2 regions of the Vibrio breoganii genome follow, and region 1 is predicted to be linked to the other one. Evidence: riboswitches for the same ligand, from Rfam matches in the RefSeq annotation. Region 1 holds a riboswitch; the other holds the start of a gene.
What was found. Region 1 has a riboswitch for lysine ahead of OCU35_RS05655 (Na+/H+ antiporter NhaC family protein). Riboswitches for the same ligand answer to the same signal wherever they lie in the genome.

Region 1 (3,929 bases):
TTTAAACGCACAATCCCGAATCTCGTCATCCCAGAAAGCGATAGCTTATCTGGATTGCCAGCCCAGTGGGATCTTAGAGCGCACTCATTATCCTATGAACCTCCCACATATTTCCCTAACAACAACCCTCACTCATTGCTATAATCCAGCCAAACCAAACAGAGTAAGCAGCACATGAGCATTAACAGAGAAGAACTACAAAACAATCCACTACACGGTCTTAAACTGGAAGACATGGTTCAAGAGTTGGTTGACCATTACGGTTGGAACATTCTTGATACTGCGATGCGCTTTAACTGCTTTCATACTAACCCCTCTGTCGCCAGTAGCGTTAAGTATCTTCGCAAAAGTGAATGGGCAAGAGAGAAGCTAGAGGCGTTTTACCTGTCTCGCTTCAAGCGCATGCCGCGTCCAACGGAAGAAGAGAAAGAAATGCCGCCAAGAATGCGTACCTTCGCAAACGGTATTGAGCCTAGAGAGCCAATGGAATTGACTGTCGATTCTATCTTGGCATCACAAGCTAAAGCGGCATCAGCGTTCAAAGAGAAAAAAGCACAAGAGCGCAGAAACCGCTCTCGCAGATAAGCGATGTAGTGCTACAAGCACTCAATAGAGATGTCTGAGAGTAACCACAAAATAGCACTCATTAGGGTGCTATTTTTGTATCTGTAATTCACTCTGATAATTTGTCCTATCTCAATCTGCTAAAGCAATCGTTTGCCTATATTGATTAATCCATATGCGAACGCGGAATGATTGTGTGATCCATCGCACGTTTGCCAGTTTAAAATATTTGTTGCCCTATAAAATATGTTTTTATTCTGCGGTCTCGAAGAATATTGTTCTTCGATGATACGTAGAGGCGCATCGCCTAAGAGTAGTTAAGTGGAGGTTGACACCCCATTGAAGCTTAACGAAAGGAGTCGATGCCGAAGCAGTGTAGATGGTCACTCGCATTGCTGGGGTTGTTCTAAATAAGAATAACACTGTCATCTTCGACTCTGTCGGGATGGGGAGCTACAACAGTCATGCGCTTGCATCTTTTCTATTGCTTTAACGCCAGTCTATTGTCTATCAGTGCTCACTAATACAGCCTTCCTCTAATTCGATTATTTTTTCATTTTTGGAGTATTTTACGAATGGCTGATTATGGATTGCTATCCATCGTTCCCGCTATATTGGCATTGATTCTGGCGTTCACCACGCGCCATGTTGTTTTGGCCCTCGGCGTTGCCGTGATAAGTGGTATGTTGATCATCACTCAGGGTAACCCTGTAGACACCGCATTGATGTTTTTGACGGACGGTCCGTTTGCCCAACTTGCTCAAACCACTAATGCGCAAATCATTATTGTTATTACCATCATCTCTGGCTTTATCTACCTTGTAGAGCAAAGCGGCGGGATGACCGCGTTCTCCACTATGGCGACACGCTATATTTCATCGCCATTAAAGGCGCAGGTGGCGACGTGGGCAACGGGTATCGGTGTGTTCTTTACCGACTCTGGTAACTCACTTATCTTAGGTCCAATGTTCTCGCCAATCTTTAGCAAGCTAAAGCTAAGCCGTGAGAAGCTGGCCTTTATTATCGACTCCACCTCATCACCGGTGTGCGTACTAATCCCTATCATTAGCTGGGGCGTATACTCGCAGGGTTTGATTGAGAATGCCTACAGCAACATGGGTCAGCAAGTAGATGGCTTTACCACCTTCTTACAAGTGATTCCGTACCAGCTTTATGCCTTATTGGCGTTGTTCAGTGTGCCTGTGTATGCGATGCTGAAAAAAGACTGGGGCCCAATGGCGGAGGCGGAAGCCAAAGCACGTTTGTCTGCTGATGTCGAAGAAGTACAGCCGAAAAGCACAGAAGGTAAGTCAGCATCGATGACGTTGATTATTCTTCCGCTAGGGGTGTTGTTTGGCTCTTTGATTGCGTTATTTACTTACAACTACCATCTGCATGGCACCATTAATGGTCCAGTAATTCGTGCAAGCCTTGGTACGAGTTACTTGATTGCGTCCATTACAGCGATTGGCTACTACGCCTACACCAAGACAATGACCGCTTCTACAGCGTTCAATACCTTTGTTGCGGGCATGCAGCGCATCATGTTGATCCTGATGATATTGCTACTGGCTTGGACACTCGGCGATATCTGTAAAACACTAGGTACCGGTGATTACATCAGCCAAGTGATGAACGACCGTCTGCCTGTATTCTTGTTGCCTGCGATCATCTTTATTATCGGTAGCTTTATCTCGGTCGCGACAGGTTCATCGTGGGGCACATTTGCTATCTTGATCCCAATTGCTGTACCAGTGGCTTCCGCACTAGGCGCTGACCCAATCATCTGTATTGGCGCAGCTCTAAGTGGTGGTATGCTAGGTGACCATACGTCGCCTATCTCTGATACGACCATTCTGAGCTCGATGTCGACAGGTTGTGATCACGTCTCTCACGTACGAACTCAGTTCCCGTATGCAATTTTGACTGGTGTTACAGCGTCAGTTGGCTTTATGCTAGCAGAGATAACTCGTAGCCCATACACGATCCTAGCTATTGCAATTCTTCAGGTTGCACTCATTACCTTTATGGTACGTCGACAGGGTAGAATCCAGCGCGTCGTGCCTGCTGTATAAGAAGGAATTTTAATAAATGAAAACACTATTTTGGCTTCGCGATGAAGTAAAACCAGGAGAACGTCGCACTGCACTGACTCCCTCTGGCGCCAAAGCATTGATTGATGCAGGTGCCGAGATTGCGGTTGAACACAGTGAAACGCGCATTTTCCCAGACCAAGCTTACGCCGATGTAGGCTGTCAGCTGGTGGAAACACACTCTTGGGTAGATGCGCCAGAGCACGCTTATATTCTTGGTCTAAAAGAGCTAGCAGAAGAAAGCTTTGCCCTAAAGCACAAGCACATCTATTTTGCTCACGCCTTTAAAGGACAAGACGAAGCCGTTCAGATCCTTTCTCGTTTTAAAGAGGGCAGTGGTCAGGTTCTAGACCTTGAGTTCTTGCGTGATGCACAAGGTCGCCGTGTATGTGCATTTGGCTACTGGGCCGGTTATGTGGGTGCGGCAATCGGTCTTTCAGGCTATGTTCATCACACACAAAGCAGTGACGTTTACCCAGCCGTTGAAAGCTATGCCGACCGCTCTGAGTATCTAGCAGTACTGAGTGAGCAGTTAAAGAGCGCCGAGCAAGCACCGAAGGTATTGGTTATTGGTCAGTTCGGCCGCTGCGGTAAAGGCGCAATGGATCTGTTCACAGACCTTGGCCTTCAAGCACAAGGCTGGGATATCGAAGAAACTAAAGCGGGTGGTCCATTCACCGCAATCAATGACTACGATATCTTAGTGAACTGCGCCTACCTTGCAGAAGGTACGCCTCCATTCCTCACTAAAGAGAGCCTAGGCGAATCACCACGCCTAAGCATGATCAGTGACGTAAGCTGCGATCCAAACAACCCTGATAACCCAATCAGGATCTACAACCAGTGCACTAAGCTCACTAAGCCAATCATTGACTCAGTAGTTGACGGTGTTCGCGTACAAGCCGTTGACCACCTGCCAACGGTTCTACCAAAAGAGAGCAGTGAAGATTTTGCAGGCCAACTGCTACCGCACTTGATTGACCTTACCCAAGGTAAAGATCCAGAAGGTATCTGGGCTAGAGCACAAGAGTTCTATTGCTCTGCTGAGAAGTCGGTGTTGGCTGAAGCGTAAGTAAGTTTCTATAGCTTAACTAAGATAGAGAAAGAGGTAGGTGCTAATGCATCTACCTCTTTTTTCATATACGGCATGAACGTGGTTAGACTATGCGACCACGCAAAGACTTGGTCTGTCCTTTTTTCTTCTTCGAATCGATACGTCGTCTTTGAGAAGCCTTGGTTGGCTTAGTTGGTCGACGTTTTTTCTGCACCACA
Region 2 (3,929 bases), 500 kb from region 1:
AGTTATGAAGTTTTAGCGCAGCATTCACCTCGTTTATCTCGTGGATTACCAGAGCGAGAAGATAGCCTAGAAGAGGCGTACTGGGAAAGGTAATATTCTGTAATTAAATTAAGGCTCCGATAGGGGCCTTTTTACATAGAGCTGACAATTAACGTTTATTTGTGCTTTAGAGGGGTTGGGATTAAAAATACCTAGTGGTACTGGGTAGTACAAGAGATTACAAACTTATCGGTATTGCAGTCGATATAGCTCTGTTCAATGATTTAATATCATTCCTTTATCTATTGTTATTTTTTTGTGCTCAAGATTGCATATATTGGTTAATTGAAGGCATAAAAAAGCTCCCTAGTAGGGAGCTTAATTCAATCTAATGCAAATCTAGTATTTAAATTATGCTTTGATTAGGAAAGAGTCTAGAGACTTACCTTCATCAAGTTGTTTTTGGATTGCAGAAGGCGTACGGCCTTGACCAGTCCAAGTTTTAGTTGCACCACTTTCATTTACGTATTCGTATTTAGCAGGACGTGGAGCGCGTTTAGATTTTGCTTTACCCGCTTTAGCTGTAGAATCACCAGCAACTGCTGCTACTAGATCTTCAATATCAATGCCTTCTTTAAGAAGTTGTTGAGCATATTCTGCTAGTTTCTTTTCTTTTTCTTCACGTGCTGCACGTTCTTCAGCTTCGTTTTCACGACGTTCTTCTACAACAGTCGTTAATTTATCTAAAGCTTCTTCTAGTTGTTCAAAAGTTAGTTCACGAGAGAAAGCGCGAAGACTACGGATATTTAAAAGTGTTTTAGTGATTTCAGACATTTTTTGATCCCATCAGATTTATACAGCAAACAAATGTTGCCTAAGTAAAGTGCACAGCTGTGCCACAGAATAAGTCAATTATATAAGAGCTTTTCAAATAGTTAAATATAAAATAAATAAAATTTCAAAAATAATAAGAAACAAAAGATTCGAAAATAAAAGGAATTTTTAAACTTACATAAATTAATCGGTACTATTCAAAGTAAAGTTTCTTAACTTTAATCTCTTTATAGAGCTTTAACTCTATTTATTGGGTGGCAATACTGATTAGCTAACTACCTGATCTTCAAGGCTAAATCTATATGGGTGAGATTTTGAAGCTGGACTACTCATGCTTGGATACTGCTTCCGAATGAAGTGTTGCCACTTTATGTTGCATTTTCTATTTAACTCAGTAGAATGCGTCGCTCCTAGATCATCTAGTAGCATATTACATTTTGTAAGTTGCGTAACTAGGGGATGAGGTAGAGGCGCAGATACTATCAGTAGCTAACAATAGAGTGATGTCGTTGTAATTGTTAGTGAAAGGAGTAACTGCCGAAATGAGTAATCCAATCAAGGTTGCTTGTTGGGGTTATTTCCGAAAGGAATAACACTGCCATAGTCTATTGTGTTGTTAAACTATGGAGCGCTACTGTGGGGTAACCTGTCGCCTGATGGGTTGCTTATTCAACATCATGTCGAATGCCTATCTACAGTAGATCTCTTACCAAATTTGGTATTAAGAAGATCATGAATTTAATGGATTTTGCTACATCGCCTGTTTCTTTATTGCCCCCATTATTGGCTTTAGGGCTGGCTATTATTACTCGTCGCGTACTGCTTTCTTTGGGTACCGGTATCGTCCTTGGCGGTTTCCTTTTAGCTGATTACTCCGTAACTGGAGCAGCGGGTTACATTTTTGACACCGTTTATGGCGTATTCATTGAAGACGGCAGTATCAACTCATGGAATATGAGTATTGTTGGGTTTCTATTATTACTAGGCATGATGACAGCATTGCTGACATTGTCTGGTGGTACTCGCGCATTTGCTGAGTGGGCTCAGTCTCGCGTGAAAAGCAAGCGTGGCTCTAAGCTACTTGCTGCTTTCCTAGGTGTGTTCATCTTTATTGATGATTACTTCAACAGCCTTGCTGTTGGCGCGGTTGCTCGTCCTGTGACAGACCGTTTCTACGTTTCAAGAGCAAAACTTGCCTACATTCTTGATTCGACGGCTGCGCCTATGTGTGTGCTGATGCCGGCTTCAAGCTGGGGTGCATACATAATGACGATCATTGGTGGCATCCTTGTTAGCCACAACATGACCGAATATTCTGCACTGGGCGCTTACGTTCGTCTTATCCCAATGAACTTCTATGCCGTGTTTGCACTGCTTATGGTATTCGCTGTAGCCTGGTTTAAGATTGATGTCGGTGCGATGCGTCGTCATGAGATTGAAGCATCTCAAGGTCGCGGCTTTGAAAAAGACGAAGAAGCAGAAGGCTCTCACTTAATTGATGAAGAGCTGGATATTGAGCAAAGCTCTCGCGGTTCAGTTACAGACCTTATTCTTCCAATCGTTACTTTGATCGTAGCGACAGTGGCGGCAATGATGTATACCGGCGGCCTGGCTCTGGCTGAAGATGGTATTGCCTTTAACGTGCTAGGCGCGTTTGAGAACACCGATGTAGGTACTTCTCTTATCTATGGTGGTCTTGTTGGTATTGTCGTGGCACTTGCAACCGTATTGCGTCAGGGTTTACCTGCAGTTCAAATTAGCCGCGCATTGTGGATTGGTGCGAAATCTATGTTTGGCGCAATTCTCATCCTAGTTTTTGCATGGTCTATTGGTAGCGTAATTGGTGACATGAAGACAGGTTCTTACCTATCGTCAATGGCACAACAAGCGAACATCAATGCAGGCTGGTTGCCAGTTATCCTATTCTTACTAGCGGGTGTGATGGCATTCTCTACCGGTACTTCTTGGGGTACATTCGGTATTATGCTTCCAATCGCCGGTGACATGGCAGGAGCAACCGACCTTGCGCTAATGCTTCCTATGTTGGGTGCAGTACTGGCGGGTTCAGTATTTGGTGACCACTGTTCACCTATCTCAGACACCACCATCCTGTCATCTACGGGTGCACGTTGTAATCACATCGACCACGTTTCGACTCAGTTGCCGTATGCGCTCTCTGTAGCGCTTATTTCTTGCGTGGGCTTTATCACCCTAGGTATGACGACCTCAGTGGCGATTTCGTTTGCAGCATCAAGTGTGGCTTTCGTGGTGGTATGCTTTGTACTTTCAACGCTGTCTCGCTCTAAGATGGCTTGCCAAAAGGCATAGTGCGTCTAAGTACCGAGTGAAATGATGATTAAAAAGGAAGCTCTGCTTCCTTTTTTTGTAAACGGTATTTTACGTTTCGGTCGAACCCTAAGTAAATTTACCCTGAAATCGAATTTTTCATAACTAAACGGTTGCAAAGTTTGATCTGCTTAGTTAGTGTGTTTGTAAGCCAATTGAATGAGCCTTTAAGAACATGCGCCGACAAGATATGAACCTTCATCATCACCATCACCCACACTAGTCTTTCGGGCGAGTTGCGCGTATCCGGGAGACAATGCTCTCGGAGGTTGAATCAAGAATTCAGATTTAAACCCTTGGGAGCCTAGCCCCAAGGGTTTTTTCATTTTTACACGATTTACAAATTAGAATATCAGCACAGGGAATCTGCAATGCAAACACAACGTCTAAGAATTGCTATTCAAAAGAAAGGTCGACTTAGCAAAGAATGTCAGGAATTACTCAAGAAGAGTGGCGTTAAATTCAACATCATGGGAGAGCGTCTAGTCGCTCATTCGTTAAACACACCGATCGATCTTCTGTTGGTGCGCGATGACGATATCCCGGGTCTTATCATGGATGGTGTTGTTGATTTAGGTTTCATTGGTGAGAATGAATTAGAAGAGGTTCGACTTGATCGCAAAGCGCAAGGACAACCAAGCACCTTCAAGACACTGCGTCGCCTAGACTTTGGCGGTTGCCGCTTATCTATCGCTGTGGATAAAGAGATGGAATACGCAGGTCCTCAAGACCTAGCCGGGAAACGCATTGCAACAAGCTACCCACACTTG

Region 2: linked by a shared signal. The riboswitch ahead of OCU35_RS08000 (Na+/H+ antiporter NhaC family protein) and the one ahead of OCU35_RS05655 (Na+/H+ antiporter NhaC family protein) in region 1 are both predicted to bind lysine.

The regions. Positions count from the first base shown of each region.
Region 1 is NZ_AP024864.1:1,197,918-1,201,846, forward strand. It holds gene OCU35_RS05650 (VF530 family protein) at 175-585, shown strand; lysine riboswitch at 850-1,028, shown strand; gene OCU35_RS05655 (Na+/H+ antiporter NhaC family protein) at 1,140-2,639, shown strand; gene OCU35_RS05660 (saccharopine dehydrogenase) at 2,656-3,729, shown strand; gene arfB (alternative ribosome rescue aminoacyl-tRNA hydrolase ArfB) at 3,815-3,929, opposite strand, start outside.
Region 2 is NZ_AP024864.1:1,701,292-1,705,220, reverse strand. It holds gene OCU35_RS08010 (inosine/guanosine kinase) at 1-93, shown strand, start outside; gene OCU35_RS08005 (H-NS family histone-like protein) at 391-813, opposite strand; lysine riboswitch at 1,271-1,455, shown strand; gene OCU35_RS08000 (Na+/H+ antiporter NhaC family protein) at 1,546-3,141, shown strand; His leader region at 3,358-3,485, shown strand; gene hisG (ATP phosphoribosyltransferase) at 3,531-3,929, shown strand, end outside.